Regions from separate parts of the Priestia sp. J2 genome, predicted to be linked through region 3. Evidence: a T-box and tRNA genes for the amino acid it is inferred to sense, from the RefSeq annotation. Region 3 holds a T-box; the other regions hold tRNA genes.
The links. A T-box is a leader RNA that pairs with one kind of tRNA and senses whether it is charged. The one in region 3 lies ahead of thrS (threonine--tRNA ligase), so its partner is inferred to be a tRNA-Thr.
Positions count from the first base shown of each region.

Region 1: it encodes a tRNA-Thr, which carries the amino acid that the T-box ahead of thrS (threonine--tRNA ligase) is inferred to sense. The anticodon was not compared.
Region 2: it encodes a tRNA-Thr, which carries the amino acid that the T-box ahead of thrS (threonine--tRNA ligase) is inferred to sense. The anticodon was not compared.
Region 4: it encodes a tRNA-Thr, which carries the amino acid that the T-box ahead of thrS (threonine--tRNA ligase) is inferred to sense. The anticodon was not compared.

Region 1 is NZ_CP086208.1:405,939-409,270, forward strand. It holds rRNA gene LJY09_RS02135 (23S ribosomal RNA) at 1-731, shown strand, start outside; rRNA gene rrf (5S ribosomal RNA) at 842-957, shown strand; tRNA gene LJY09_RS02145 (tRNA-Asn) at 967-1,041, shown strand; tRNA gene LJY09_RS02150 (tRNA-Ser) at 1,045-1,136, shown strand; tRNA gene LJY09_RS02155 (tRNA-Glu) at 1,158-1,232, shown strand; tRNA gene LJY09_RS02160 (tRNA-Val) at 1,256-1,331, shown strand; tRNA gene LJY09_RS02165 (tRNA-Met) at 1,343-1,419, shown strand; tRNA gene LJY09_RS02170 (tRNA-Asp) at 1,423-1,498, shown strand; tRNA gene LJY09_RS02175 (tRNA-Phe) at 1,514-1,589, shown strand; tRNA gene LJY09_RS02180 (tRNA-Thr) at 1,615-1,690, shown strand; tRNA gene LJY09_RS02185 (tRNA-Tyr) at 1,701-1,784, shown strand; tRNA gene LJY09_RS02190 (tRNA-Trp) at 1,790-1,863, shown strand; tRNA gene LJY09_RS02195 (tRNA-His) at 1,894-1,969, shown strand; tRNA gene LJY09_RS02200 (tRNA-Gln) at 1,998-2,072, shown strand; tRNA gene LJY09_RS02205 (tRNA-Gly) at 2,078-2,152, shown strand; tRNA gene LJY09_RS02210 (tRNA-Cys) at 2,190-2,263, shown strand; tRNA gene LJY09_RS02215 (tRNA-Leu) at 2,278-2,366, shown strand; tRNA gene LJY09_RS02220 (tRNA-Leu) at 2,397-2,478, shown strand; tRNA gene LJY09_RS02225 (tRNA-Gly) at 2,551-2,624, shown strand; gene LJY09_RS02230 (B3/B4 domain-containing protein) at 2,740-3,332, opposite strand, start outside.
Region 2 is NZ_CP086208.1:594,801-598,132, reverse strand. It holds gene LJY09_RS03235 (M48 family metallopeptidase) at 1-511, opposite strand, end outside; tRNA gene LJY09_RS03230 (tRNA-Glu) at 721-792, opposite strand; tRNA gene LJY09_RS03225 (tRNA-Asn) at 797-871, opposite strand; tRNA gene LJY09_RS03220 (tRNA-Ile) at 875-951, opposite strand; tRNA gene LJY09_RS03215 (tRNA-Gly) at 958-1,031, opposite strand; tRNA gene LJY09_RS03210 (tRNA-His) at 1,043-1,118, opposite strand; tRNA gene LJY09_RS03205 (tRNA-Phe) at 1,129-1,204, opposite strand; tRNA gene LJY09_RS03200 (tRNA-Asp) at 1,213-1,288, opposite strand; tRNA gene LJY09_RS03195 (tRNA-Met) at 1,293-1,369, opposite strand; tRNA gene LJY09_RS03190 (tRNA-Ser) at 1,395-1,487, opposite strand; tRNA gene LJY09_RS03185 (tRNA-Met) at 1,515-1,591, opposite strand; tRNA gene LJY09_RS03180 (tRNA-Ala) at 1,622-1,697, opposite strand; tRNA gene LJY09_RS03175 (tRNA-Pro) at 1,703-1,779, opposite strand; tRNA gene LJY09_RS03170 (tRNA-Arg) at 1,784-1,860, opposite strand; tRNA gene LJY09_RS03165 (tRNA-Gly) at 1,867-1,941, opposite strand; tRNA gene LJY09_RS03160 (tRNA-Lys) at 1,951-2,023, opposite strand; tRNA gene LJY09_RS03155 (tRNA-Gln) at 2,028-2,102, opposite strand; tRNA gene LJY09_RS03150 (tRNA-Tyr) at 2,109-2,192, opposite strand; tRNA gene LJY09_RS03145 (tRNA-Thr) at 2,201-2,276, opposite strand; tRNA gene LJY09_RS03140 (tRNA-Val) at 2,281-2,356, opposite strand; rRNA gene rrf (5S ribosomal RNA) at 2,463-2,578, opposite strand; rRNA gene LJY09_RS03130 (23S ribosomal RNA) at 2,642-3,332, opposite strand, start outside.
Region 3 is NZ_CP086208.1:2,363,108-2,366,439, forward strand. It holds gene LJY09_RS11845 (sulfatase family protein) at 1-1,014, shown strand, start outside; T-box leader at 1,681-1,909, shown strand; gene thrS (threonine--tRNA ligase) at 1,963-3,180, shown strand.
Region 4 is NZ_CP086208.1:4,695,245-4,698,576, forward strand. It holds gene glgB (1,4-alpha-glucan branching protein GlgB) at 1-4, opposite strand, end outside; tRNA gene LJY09_RS24260 (tRNA-Glu) at 299-370, opposite strand; tRNA gene LJY09_RS24265 (tRNA-Ser) at 391-481, opposite strand; tRNA gene LJY09_RS24270 (tRNA-Asn) at 485-559, opposite strand; tRNA gene LJY09_RS24275 (tRNA-Ile) at 563-639, opposite strand; tRNA gene LJY09_RS24280 (tRNA-Gly) at 646-719, opposite strand; tRNA gene LJY09_RS24285 (tRNA-His) at 731-806, opposite strand; tRNA gene LJY09_RS24290 (tRNA-Phe) at 817-892, opposite strand; tRNA gene LJY09_RS24295 (tRNA-Asp) at 901-976, opposite strand; tRNA gene LJY09_RS24300 (tRNA-Met) at 981-1,057, opposite strand; tRNA gene LJY09_RS24305 (tRNA-Ser) at 1,083-1,175, opposite strand; tRNA gene LJY09_RS24310 (tRNA-Met) at 1,203-1,279, opposite strand; tRNA gene LJY09_RS24315 (tRNA-Ala) at 1,310-1,385, opposite strand; tRNA gene LJY09_RS24320 (tRNA-Pro) at 1,391-1,467, opposite strand; tRNA gene LJY09_RS24325 (tRNA-Arg) at 1,472-1,548, opposite strand; tRNA gene LJY09_RS24330 (tRNA-Leu) at 1,558-1,646, opposite strand; tRNA gene LJY09_RS24335 (tRNA-Gly) at 1,661-1,735, opposite strand; tRNA gene LJY09_RS24340 (tRNA-Leu) at 1,759-1,840, opposite strand; tRNA gene LJY09_RS24345 (tRNA-Lys) at 1,855-1,930, opposite strand; tRNA gene LJY09_RS24350 (tRNA-Thr) at 1,939-2,014, opposite strand; tRNA gene LJY09_RS24355 (tRNA-Val) at 2,041-2,116, opposite strand; rRNA gene rrf (5S ribosomal RNA) at 2,126-2,241, opposite strand; rRNA gene LJY09_RS24365 (23S ribosomal RNA) at 2,350-3,332, opposite strand, start outside.

The DNA of each region.
Region 1 (3,332 bases), 2.0 Mb from region 3:
GGATACTACCCTGGCTGTATTGAAATTCTAACCCGCGGCCCTGATCGGGCCGGGAGACAGTGTCAGGTGGGCAGTTTGACTGGGGCGGTCGCCTCCTAAAATGTAACGGAGGCGCCCAAAGGTTCCCTCAGAATGGTTGGAAATCATTCGTAGAGTGTAAAGGCACAAGGGAGCTTGACTGCGAGACCTACAAGTCGAGCAGGGACGAAAGTCGGGCTTAGTGATCCGGTGGTTCCGCATGGAAGGGCCATCGCTCAACGGATAAAAGCTACCCCGGGGATAACAGGCTTATCTCCCCCAAGAGTCCACATCGACGGGGAGGTTTGGCACCTCGATGTCGGCTCATCGCATCCTGGGGCTGTAGTCGGTCCCAAGGGTTGGGCTGTTCGCCCATTAAAGCGGTACGCGAGCTGGGTTCAGAACGTCGTGAGACAGTTCGGTCCCTATCCGTCGTGGGCGTAGGAAATTTGAGAGGAGCTGTCCTTAGTACGAGAGGACCGGGATGGACACACCGCTGGTGTACCAGTTGTCTTGCCAAAGGCATCGCTGGGTAGCTATGTGTGGACGGGATAAGTGCTGAAAGCATCTAAGCATGAAGCCCCCCTCAAGATGAGATTTCCCATAGCGCAAGCTAGTAAGATCCCTGAAAGATGATCAGGTTGATAGGTCAGAGGTGGAAGCGTGGCGACATGTGTAGCTGACTGATACTAATCGATCGAGGACTTAACCAAACTTTAAAAGCGTAAGCTTTACTCAGCAACCTGTTATCTAGTTTTGAAAGAACAAAACTTTTTCAAAAAAAGTCTTGCTTTCTTTTTTAAATCATGTATAATATAATATGTCTGGTGGCGATAGCGAAGAGGTCACACCCGTTCCCATACCGAACACGGAAGTTAAGCTCTTTAGCGCCAATGGTAGTTGGGACTTTGTCCCTGTGAGAGTAGGACGTTGCCAGGCTGTTATTATTCCACAGTAGCTCAGTGGTAGAGCTATCGGCTGTTAACCGATCGGTCGTAGGTTCGAGTCCTACCTGTGGAGCCATTTGGAGAGCTGTCCGAGTGGCCGAAGGAGCACGATTGGAAATCGTGTAGGCGGTTAACGCTGTCTCAAGGGTTCAAATCCCTTGCTCTCCGCCATTTTTATTTAATTAGCACAGTGGCCCGTTGGTCAAGCGGTTAAGACACCGCCCTTTCACGGCGGTAACACGGGTTCGAATCCCGTACGGGTCACCATTTATTTTTATCTACATAATAGTGGAGGATTAGCTCAGCTGGGAGAGCACCTGCCTTACAAGCAGGGGGTCGGCGGTTCGATCCCGTCATCCTCCACCATATATTATCATCGCGGGGTGGAGCAGTTCGGTAGCTCGTCGGGCTCATAACCCGAAGGTCGCAGGTTCAAATCCTGTCCCCGCAACCAAGTGGTCCCGTGGTGTAGCGGTTAACATGCCTGCCTGTCACGCAGGAGATCGCGGGTTCGATTCCCGTCGGGACCGCCATTTTAAATTTAATAAGGCTCGGTAGCTCAGTTGGTAGAGCAAAGGACTGAAAATCCTTGTGTCGGCGGTTCGATTCCGTCCCGAGCCACCATTTTAAAAACATTTGTTTTTAAAATGCCGGTGTAGCTCAACTGGTAGAGCAACTGACTTGTAATCAGTAGGTTGGGGGTTCAAGTCCTCTTGCCGGCACCACAGTTATTGTGGAGGGGTAGCGAAGTGGCTAAACGCGGCGGACTGTAAATCCGCTCCTTCGGGTTCGGCAGTTCGAATCTGCCCCCCTCCACCATTTACAGGGGCATAGTTTAAAGGTAGAACTACGGTCTCCAAAACCGTCAGTGTGGGTTCGATTCCTACTGCCCCTGCCAATTATAAAATTAACATTGCATATATACGTGGCGATTGTGGCGAAGTGGTTAACGCACCGGATTGTGGTTCCGGCATTCGTGGGTTCGATTCCCATCAGTCGCCCCATTTATAAACGATATGCATATTCCAATATTGGGCTATCGCCAAGCGGTAAGGCAACGGATTTTGATTCCGTCATGCGTTGGTTCGAATCCAGCTAGCCCAGCCATATTTGCGGAAGTAGTTCAGTGGTAGAACACCACCTTGCCAAGGTGGGGGTCGCGAGTTCGAACCTCGTCTTCCGCTCCAATTTAATTTTAATAAATTTATTTAGTCTTGAGTAAATGGCGGCATAGCCAAGTGGTAAGGCAGAGGTCTGCAAAACCTTTATCACCGGTTCAAATCCGGTTGCCGCCTCCATTTATTTACAAGCTGCCGGGGTGGTGGAATTGGCAGACACACAGGACTTAAAATCCTGCGGTAGGTGACTACCGTGCCGGTTCAAGTCCGGCCCTCGGCACCATTTATAATTTTAACTTGCCTTTTTTATTTTGCCGATGTGGCGGAATTGGCAGACGCGCACGACTCAAAATCGTGTTCCTTCGGGAGTGTCGGTTCGACCCCGACCATCGGTACTTTAGCTTTACTTGACAGGATGATTCCTGTTTTTATTTTTACTTATTGGTCGACAAATTTTGATAATATTTGCGGGTGTAGTTTAGTGGTAAAACCTCAGCCTTCCAAGCTGATGTCGTGAGTTCGATTCTCATCACCCGCTCCATACATATTGTTATCACAACGCAGTGTCTCGCTTTCAAAGCTGAGATGTTGCGTTTTTTATTTTTAGCGTAAATATAGCGTCTATCTTGAAAAGATAGACGCTATATTTACGTACATCAGTTAATGACTTGATAGGTTGCTTCGCCGCCGTGAATTTGAATGAACATGTCACTTAAGGATTTAGTTAGTTTATAAGCCTGTTCTTCTGAAAGTGAAGGTTTTAAATAGATGAACTGTACAGCTTGTGTTGTCTTTTCAGTTACGTACGCTCGGTTAGAATCCACATAAGGGCTTCCGAAAGCTCCTAGGGCATCTTTTGAAATGATTTTATTTTCTAAAGAAATGTTACGTTCATTTAGAGCTTCGTAAGACTCTTCTTTTTTACCGATAGTAAATTCAACGTGGCCCTCTAAATTAGAAGAATCATAAATTCCAATTGGTACTTCATATTGCAATGAAAAAAAGTTATTAATGTCCACAGCAGAATTGATAGAAGGAAGATACGTTTGTTTTCCTATCCGTCGAATTAAAGCTTCTATAGAAGGACGGTATTTACTTGGATCCGTTCCAAATGTTTTGAAAAGCTTTCTCCACTCGCTAACACCTTCAAATTCTGTTACTTTTTTTGACTCAAGGTCAAAATAAATGGATTCTTGAAAAAGGCGCAGACGTCCTTTTAGCATTTGAGGAGAATCGCCAACTTCAATAT
Region 2 (3,332 bases), 1.8 Mb from region 3:
ACTTACGAATGAATGCATATAACACAGCAATCACTAAAAACATCGTGGCATAGTTCACCCAAAAATCTGTAAAAAGATCTTTCATCCATCCTTGGAAAGGTTGCGTCGTAATATGGTAAGCCGTTGAAAGCTTATAGCTAATCCAGTCCATAGGAAAAGAGTAGATCAGCAGCAGAACAGATAACCAAAATACATAAATAGCAGTTTGGAGAAGACTGAAACGACTGACGTCTTTAGACCACTTATTCACTTTCTTAGACACACCTAACACTAAAATTAAAATAAACCCTAACCACTCATATGGAATTCGGATAAAAAAGAGCGCATCTCTAATCTTTGAATATTTTTCGGTTAACATAAGTTCTCTTGCATTCATAAACGTAGCAGGATCCACGCTGGTACCTTTTAATGATTGTGGAATAGAGGTGTCACTTATATAAAATAAATACACCCATATACAAGCTGCATACACAAGAAAAACTCCGATGGACCACAAAACAAGTTTTTTCACGCATTCCCCTCCTTTTGTACAAACAGTATTCTGTTATTACTATTGTAGGTTTTTTTTCGAAATTTAGAACAAGCGTTTAGAGATGTGCCATAGGAAATGCAAATTGTGAAGAGAAAATCATAGAAAAACGAAAAATAGAGTTTATTCTTTTGTCTAAACTCTGTTTACAAACAAAAAAAGCAGTTTGCATATGCAAACTGCTTTTGAGATGACCCGTACGGGATTCGAACCCGTGTTACCGCCGTGAAAGGGCGGTGTCTTAACCGCTTGACCAACGGGCCAGTATGGCTCCACAGGTAGGACTCGAACCTACGACCGATCGGTTAACAGCCGATAGCTCTACCACTGAGCTACTGTGGAATATGGTGGGCCTAAGTGGACTCGAACCACCGACCTCACGCTTATCAGGCGTGCGCTCTAACCAGCTGAGCTATAGGCCCATTATTTGGAGCGGGTGATGAGAATCGAACTCACGACATCAGCTTGGAAGGCTGAGGTTTTACCACTAAACTACACCCGCGTTACTTAAGATGGGGCGACTGATGGGAATCGAACCCACGAATGCCGGAACCACAATCCGGTGCGTTAACCACTTCGCCACAATCGCCGTCTTAAAATGGTGGCTCGGGACGGAATCGAACCGCCGACACAAGGATTTTCAGTCCTTTGCTCTACCAACTGAGCTACCGAGCCAAATAAAATGGCGGTCCCGACGGGAATCGAACCCGCGATCTCCTGCGTGACAGGCAGGCATGTTAACCGCTACACCACGGGACCACTTTGGTTGCGGGGACAGGATTTGAACCTGCGACCTTCGGGTTATGAGCCCGACGAGCTACCGAACTGCTCCACCCCGCGATGATATGAATATGATATAAATAAATGGCGGAGGAAGAGGGATTCGAACCCCCGCGGGCTTTAACACCCCTGTCGGTTTTCAAGACCGATCCCTTCAGCCGGACTTGGGTATTCCTCCGTATATTTATAACAAATGTAACTTATATGGTAGCGGCGGAGGGAGTCGAACCCACGACCTCACGGGTATGAACCGTACGCTCTAGCCAGCTGAGCTACACCGCCATATTATTCGTTACAATTATTTAATTTCATTGGTGGAGCCTAGCGGGATCGAACCGCTGACCTCCTGCGTGCAAGGCAGGCGCTCTCCCAGCTGAGCTAAGGCCCCATAAATGGTCGGGAAGACAGGATTCGAACCTGCGACCCCTTGGTCCCAAACCAAGTGCTCTACCAAGCTGAGCTACTTCCCGTTTATGGCGCGCCCGAGAGGAGTCGAACCCCTAACCTTTTGATCCGTAGTCAAACGCTCTATCCAATTGAGCTACGGGCGCTTTATATGGAGCGGAAGACGAGGTTCGAACTCGCGACCCCCACCTTGGCAAGGTGGTGTTCTACCACTGAACTACTTCCGCTTATTAAAATGAGCCATGAAGGACTCGAACCTTCGACCCTCTGATTAAAAGTCAGATGCTCTACCAACTGAGCTAATGGCTCTCTATGGCTGGGCTAGCTGGATTCGAACCAACGCATGACGGAATCAAAATCCGTTGCCTTACCGCTTGGCGATAGCCCAATAAAATGGTGGAGGGGGGCAGATTCGAACTGCCGAACCCGAAGGAGCGGATTTACAGTCCGCCGCGTTTAGCCACTTCGCTACCCCTCCGATATAAATGGTGCCGGCAAGAGGACTTGAACCCCCAACCTACTGATTACAAGTCAGTTGCTCTACCAGTTGAGCTACACCGGCACGGTGGTGGAGGATGACGGGATCGAACCGCCGACCCCCTGCTTGTAAGGCAGGTGCTCTCCCAGCTGAGCTAATCCTCCAAATATCATACACAACATTAAATGTGTATATAAGTTTTTTACAAATGAGCCAAATAAAAAACCCCTAGACTCTTTTACAAGAGCATAAAAAGGGGTCTTATTCATTGCCTGGCAACGTCCTACTCTCACAGGGACAAAGTCCCAACTACCATTGGCGCTAAAGAGCTTAACTTCCGTGTTCGGTATGGGAACGGGTGTGACCTCTTCGCTATCGCCACCAGACAAGAGATTGCTCTCTCAAAACTAGATAACAATTTGCTGAGTAAAGCTTACGCTTTTAAAAGTTTGGTTAAGTCCTCGATCGATTAGTATCAGTCAGCTACACATGTCGCCACGCTTCCACCTCTGACCTATCAACCTGATCATCTTTCAGGGATCTTACTAGCTTGCGCTATGGGAAATCTCATCTTGAGGGGGGCTTCATGCTTAGATGCTTTCAGCACTTATCCCGTCCACACATAGCTACCCAGCGATGCCTTTGGCAAGACAACTGGTACACCAGCGGTGTGTCCATCCCGGTCCTCTCGTACTAAGGACAGCTCCTCTCAAATTTCCTACGCCCACGACGGATAGGGACCGAACTGTCTCACGACGTTCTGAACCCAGCTCGCGTACCGCTTTAATGGGCGAACAGCCCAACCCTTGGGACCGACTACAGCCCCAGGATGCGATGAGCCGACATCGAGGTGCCAAACCTCCCCGTCGATGTGGACTCTTGGGGGAGATAAGCCTGTTATCCCCGGGGTAGCTTTTATCCGTTGAGCGATGGCCCTTCCATGCGGAACCACCGGATCACTAAGCCCGACTTTCGTCCCTGCTCGACTTGTAGGTCTCGCAGTCAAGCTCCCTTGTGCCTTTACACTCTACGAATGATTTCCAACCATTCTGAGGGAACCTTTGGGCGCCTCCGTTACATTTTAGGAGGCGACCGCCCCAGTCAAACTGCCCACCTGACACTGTCTCCCGGCCCGATCAG
Region 3 (3,332 bases):
GATGAGACAATTCCGAACATCGAGCCGCCACCTACTATTAGAGAATCTTTACAAACGAAGCCTAGCGCTCAAAGCAGCTATAAATACATCTACCCAAAAGCGCTGCAGCCGACGCCAAATTCTAGTTTCTACCGGCGCTTATATTATCAGCTTCAAAAAAATGTTGATAAACAAATTTTGAAAGTCCTTCGGACTATAGAACAATCTTCGTTCTATGACAATACCATTATTATTTTCACGTCGGATCACGGTGATTTGCTTGGGGCTCACGGAGGACTACATCAAAAATGGTACAACATGTATGAAGAGTCGATTCACGTGCCGCTTCTCATTCATAACAAGCATTTGTTTCCTAGTTATCAACGTACAGACGTGCTGACTAGTCATGTTGACTTGATCCCGACAATGCTTAGCTTGGCTAATATCGATGCTTCCGCTGTTCAAAAGCAATTGCAAAAAAGTCATACGGAAGTACATCCATTTGTTGGGCGAGACCTCTCAGGAACGTTGCGAGGAGAAACATCGCTCCATAAAGAAAAAGCACCGATTTTCTTTATGACGGATGATGACCCGACAAAAGGACTTCACCAAACAAATTTTTTAGGAGAAAGCTATCCGTCAGTCGTTCAGCCTAATCACATTCAAGCGATCATTGTCGAGTTTCAATCAGCCGCAGGAAAGGAAATCTGGAAATACGCTCGATACCATGATAATCCGCAATTTCGGTCAGCACCTAACGAAAAAGATGAAGTCATCCACCGAGAGCAATATGAAAGTTACCCGGTAGATCTTACTAACCTTAAAGAAACATCGGTTCCGGATCAAATTGAAATGTACAATTTGACCAAGGATCCGTTAGAAACAGTAAATTTGGCTTACCCGTATTTTTCAACAAATGAAACAAGGAAAATTCAGCGGCAGCTTGATGTTATTCTTAAAGAACAACTCAGGAAAAAACGGATTTTTCCGCAAAGTGGAAGCATGTACCAGGAGCTTCCGTCTAAAGATAGATAAAAAATAGTTTCGACGAGTTCAAGCCAAATATTGGTGTAAGTAGAAAAAGGTATATTTAATATTTTAGTATATAAATAAAAAACTGATGATACTTGTGCTATGTTACTTATTCTGATTTGAGCAGTACTGGATTTTAATTCGTTAATAATACTTAGATAAAGCAAATAAATGCTTGTAACATCTTTCTTTTTTGCCTTTATTCTTACACAATAAAGGTAAAAACAAAAATAAAATGTAGGTGTTAATATTATAATAAAAAACTTTTTAAGCCCATATATTCTTAAGTAACTTTTCGGGAATTTAAGCATAAATTAATTCTATAACATTAAGAAATAAAAATTACTTCTTGACTTCTGTAAAATTTATACACTATAATCACTTTTAACAACTAACAAACATTATTTGGCAACGAAAAGGACATGAATTAGGTGCTGTTTTCTTCGCAGAGAATAGGGTCAGCGGCTGGGAGCCCTTAAGAAATCATCTAATTTACCACCTTAGAGCTATTGCAGGGAATGTGCATAACTGAAACTGCAATCGGTAAAACCGTTATCTTTTTTTGAGCGTAAAATGCGTACAGGTATTTTACGGAATTAGGGTGGTACCACGACCGCATTCGTCCCTTCACTAGGGATGAGTGCGGTTTTTTATGTAGAAAAAATGAATATACAAGCATTGAAAAGGACATGAATCATTTTTGGATTTTCTTTACAGAGAGTAGGGTCACTGGCTGAGAACCCTTAGAAAACGAAATGAATTTACCACCTTGGAGCTGCGGCAGGGAATGTGTATACACTGAAACTGCAACCGGTAAAACCGTTATCTTTTTAAGCGTAAAATACGTATAGGTATTTTACGGAATTAGGGTGGTACCACGGCCGCATTCGTCCCTTTATTAGGGATGAGTGCGGTTTTTTTGTTGAATAAAAACATATTGGAGGAATGAACATGTCAAAACAAATGGAAGCAGAAAAACGAAATCATCAAAAATTAGGTCAAGAACTGGAGCTGTTTATGTCGATGGAAGAAGCTCCTGGTATGCCGTTTTTCTTACCTAACGGAATGATTGTTCGAAATGAGTTAGAAAACTACTGGAAACAAAAGCATTACAAAGCAGGCTATCAAGAGATAAAAACACCCATCATGATGAAACAGGAGCTATGGGAACAATCAGGGCATTGGGAGCACTATCATGAAAATATGTATTTTTCAAATGTTGACAAACAAAACTATGCGATTAAACCGATGAATTGTCCGGGAGCCATTTTATTGTTTAACAGCAAGCGAAGAAGCTACCGAGAACTTCCAGTTCGATACGCGGAGCTCGGGTTAGTTCATCGCCACGAGCTTTCTGGCTCTTTAAACGGATTACTAAGAGTTCGGTCATTCACACAGGACGACGCTCATTTATTCGTAGAACTCAGTCAGATCGAAGCTGAGATTAGCCGCATTCTAGCGTTTATCCATGACTTTTATTCACATTTTGGCTTTGATTACAAAGTGGAGCTATCCACACGTCCTGAAAAATTTATGGGAGATATTGAAACATGGAATCAAGCAGAAAAGTCGCTTCAATCGGTGCTAAATGAAAAAGGCTTAGACTATCAGGTAAATGAAGGAGACGGAGCTTTTTACGGGCCGAAAATCGATTTTCATATTTTAGATTCCCTAGGCCGCAGCTGGCAGTGCGGAACAGTTCAGCTTGATTTTCTAATGCCAGAGAAGTTTGACTGTATGTATATTGGAGAGGACAATAAACCGCACCGTCCCGTAATGATTCACCGCGCTATATACGGTTCCGTTGAACGATTTATGGCCATCTTGATTGAACATTATGAAGGTCAATTTCCTCTTTGGCTGGCTCCTGTTCAATTTAAGCTTTTGCCTATTGCACCGCCGCATGTGGAATATGCATACAAGGTGAAACACGAGCTGGAGTCACAAGGGTATCGTGTTGAAGTGGATGATCGTATTGAAAAAATAGGTCTGAAAATTAGAGAAGCCGAAATGCTCAAAGTTCCTTATATGGCCGTAATAGGAGATAAAGAAGTAGAAAATAAATCGCTTGCTATGCGAAAGCATGGGAAGAAAAACATTGGAACAGTAAGTGTTGAAGAGGCAGCTGTACACTTGAATAAAGAAATGGATTCAAACAGAGTTTATTGAAGACATTTACCTTGCTAAATAGAAAAATCCGATTTTTTAAGTCGGATAGTGATTCCCTTCATCTTGTCTTACACCAAAATGAAGGGAATATTGAACTAGAAGGGTATAAGATAATATATATCAGCAGTATAACTTTTGCCTTAGACAAACGC
Region 4 (3,332 bases), 2.3 Mb from region 3:
ACATAATATACGCACATAATATACGCTTCTTACCACTCATTCCCTTTTATAGTAAAAACATAAACCTTTTCTACAAATATAATAGAATAAATGTTCTCTAAAATTACTCTTTATTCCATACTCTTCATACTTTATTACTTTATGAATAATTCCATATGATATAGGGAAAATCCTGCTTAAAACTTACTTTTTATTCTGAAAATTCATGGTAATTATTCCTAACTATTATTCCTGTTTACTTAATCTTTAAAAAAGCGCAAATAAAAAAAGGTTTGCATATATGCAAACCTTTTTAAGATGACCCGTACGGGATTCGAACCCGTGTTACCGCCGTGAAAGGGCGGTGTCTTAACCGCTTGACCAACGGGCCATATTTAAATTTAAAACGACTGGCGGAGAAGGAGGGATTTGAACCCTCGCGCCGCTTACACGACCTACACCCTTAGCAGGGGCGCCTCTTCAGCCACTTGAGTACTTCTCCGTATGGCTCCACAGGTAGGACTCGAACCTACGACCGATCGGTTAACAGCCGATAGCTCTACCACTGAGCTACTGTGGAATATGGTGGGCCTAAGTGGACTCGAACCACCGACCTCACGCTTATCAGGCGTGCGCTCTAACCAGCTGAGCTATAGGCCCATTATTTGGAGCGGGTGATGAGAATCGAACTCACGACATCAGCTTGGAAGGCTGAGGTTTTACCACTAAACTACACCCGCGTTACTTAAGATGGGGCGACTGATGGGAATCGAACCCACGAATGCCGGAACCACAATCCGGTGCGTTAACCACTTCGCCACAATCGCCGTCTTAAAATGGTGGCTCGGGACGGAATCGAACCGCCGACACAAGGATTTTCAGTCCTTTGCTCTACCAACTGAGCTACCGAGCCAAATAAAATGGCGGTCCCGACGGGAATCGAACCCGCGATCTCCTGCGTGACAGGCAGGCATGTTAACCGCTACACCACGGGACCACTTTGGTTGCGGGGACAGGATTTGAACCTGCGACCTTCGGGTTATGAGCCCGACGAGCTACCGAACTGCTCCACCCCGCGATGATATGAATATGATATAAATAAATGGCGGAGGAAGAGGGATTCGAACCCCCGCGGGCTTTAACACCCCTGTCGGTTTTCAAGACCGATCCCTTCAGCCGGACTTGGGTATTCCTCCGTATATTTATAACAAATGTAACTTATATGGTAGCGGCGGAGGGAGTCGAACCCACGACCTCACGGGTATGAACCGTACGCTCTAGCCAGCTGAGCTACACCGCCATATTATTCATTACAATTATTCAGTTTAATTGGTGGAGCCTAGCGGGATCGAACCGCTGACCTCCTGCGTGCAAGGCAGGCGCTCTCCCAGCTGAGCTAAGGCCCCATAAATGGTCGGGAAGACAGGATTCGAACCTGCGACCCCTTGGTCCCAAACCAAGTGCTCTACCAAGCTGAGCTACTTCCCGTTTATGGCGCGCCCGAGAGGAGTCGAACCCCTAACCTTTTGATCCGTAGTCAAACGCTCTATCCAATTGAGCTACGGGCGCTTATTAAAATGGTGCCGAGGGCCGGACTTGAACCGGCACGGTAGTCACCTACCGCAGGATTTTAAGTCCTGTGTGTCTGCCAATTCCACCACCCCGGCAGGACTTATATACGTGGAGCGGAAGACGAGGTTCGAACTCGCGACCCCCACCTTGGCAAGGTGGTGTTCTACCACTGAACTACTTCCGCGCATATATGAAATTAAGTAAAGATGCGGGTGAAGGGACTTGAACCCCCACGTCGTAAGACACTAGATCCTAAGTCTAGCGCGTCTGCCAATTCCGCCACACCCGCGTGTGAATATTAAATGGTGAGCCATGAAGGACTCGAACCTTCGACCCTCTGATTAAAAGTCAGATGCTCTACCAACTGAGCTAATGGCTCGAAAAAAATGGTGCCGGCAAGAGGACTTGAACCCCCAACCTACTGATTACAAGTCAGTTGCTCTACCAATTGAGCTACACCGGCGTGCAATCTCTGACTTAAATAGTCGATGGTGGAGGATGACGGGATCGAACCGCCGACCCCCTGCTTGTAAGGCAGGTGCTCTCCCAGCTGAGCTAATCCTCCGATATAAAAGCCTGGCAACGTCCTACTCTCACAGGGACAAAGTCCCAACTACCATTGGCGCTAAAGAGCTTAACTTCCGTGTTCGGTATGGGAACGGGTGTGACCTCTTCGCTATCGCCACCAGACATATTATATTATACACTATTATATAAAGAAAGCAATACTTTTTTCGAAAGATTTATTCTTTCAAAACTAGATAACAGTTTGCTGAGTAAAGCTTACACTTTTAAAGTTTGGTTAAGTCCTCGATCGATTAGTATCAGTCAGCTACACATGTCGCCACGCTTCCACCTCTGACCTATCAACCTGATCATCTTTCAGGGATCTTACTAGCTTGCGCTATGGGAAATCTCATCTTGAGGGGGGCTTCATGCTTAGATGCTTTCAGCACTTATCCCGTCCACACATAGCTACCCAGCGATGCCTTTGGCAAGACAACTGGTACACCAGCGGTGTGTCCATCCCGGTCCTCTCGTACTAAGGACAGCTCCTCTCAAATTTCCTACGCCCACGACGGATAGGGACCGAACTGTCTCACGACGTTCTGAACCCAGCTCGCGTACCGCTTTAATGGGCGAACAGCCCAACCCTTGGGACCGACTACAGCCCCAGGATGCGATGAGCCGACATCGAGGTGCCAAACCTCCCCGTCGATGTGGACTCTTGGGGGAGATAAGCCTGTTATCCCCGGGGTAGCTTTTATCCGTTGAGCGATGGCCCTTCCATGCGGAACCACCGGATCACTAAGCCCGACTTTCGTCCCTGCTCGACTTGTAGGTCTCGCAGTCAAGCTCCCTTGTGCCTTTACACTCTACGAATGATTTCCAACCATTCTGAGGGAACCTTTGGGCGCCTCCGTTACATTTTAGGAGGCGACCGCCCCAGTCAAACTGCCCACCTGACACTGTCTCCCGGCCCGATCAGGGCCGCGGGTTAGAATTTCAATACAGCCAGGGTAGTATCCCACCGACGCCTCCACCGAAGCTAGCGCTCCGGCTTCTCAGGCTCCTACCTATCCTGTACAAGCTGTACCAAAATTCAATATCAGGCTACAGTAAAGCTCCACGGGGTCTTTCCGTCCTGTCGCGGGTAACCTGCATCTTCACAGGTACTATAATTTCACCGAGTCTCTCGTTGAGACAGTGCCCAGATCGTTACGCCTTTCGTGCGGGTCGGAACTTACCCGACAAGGAATTTCGCTACCTTAGGACCGTTA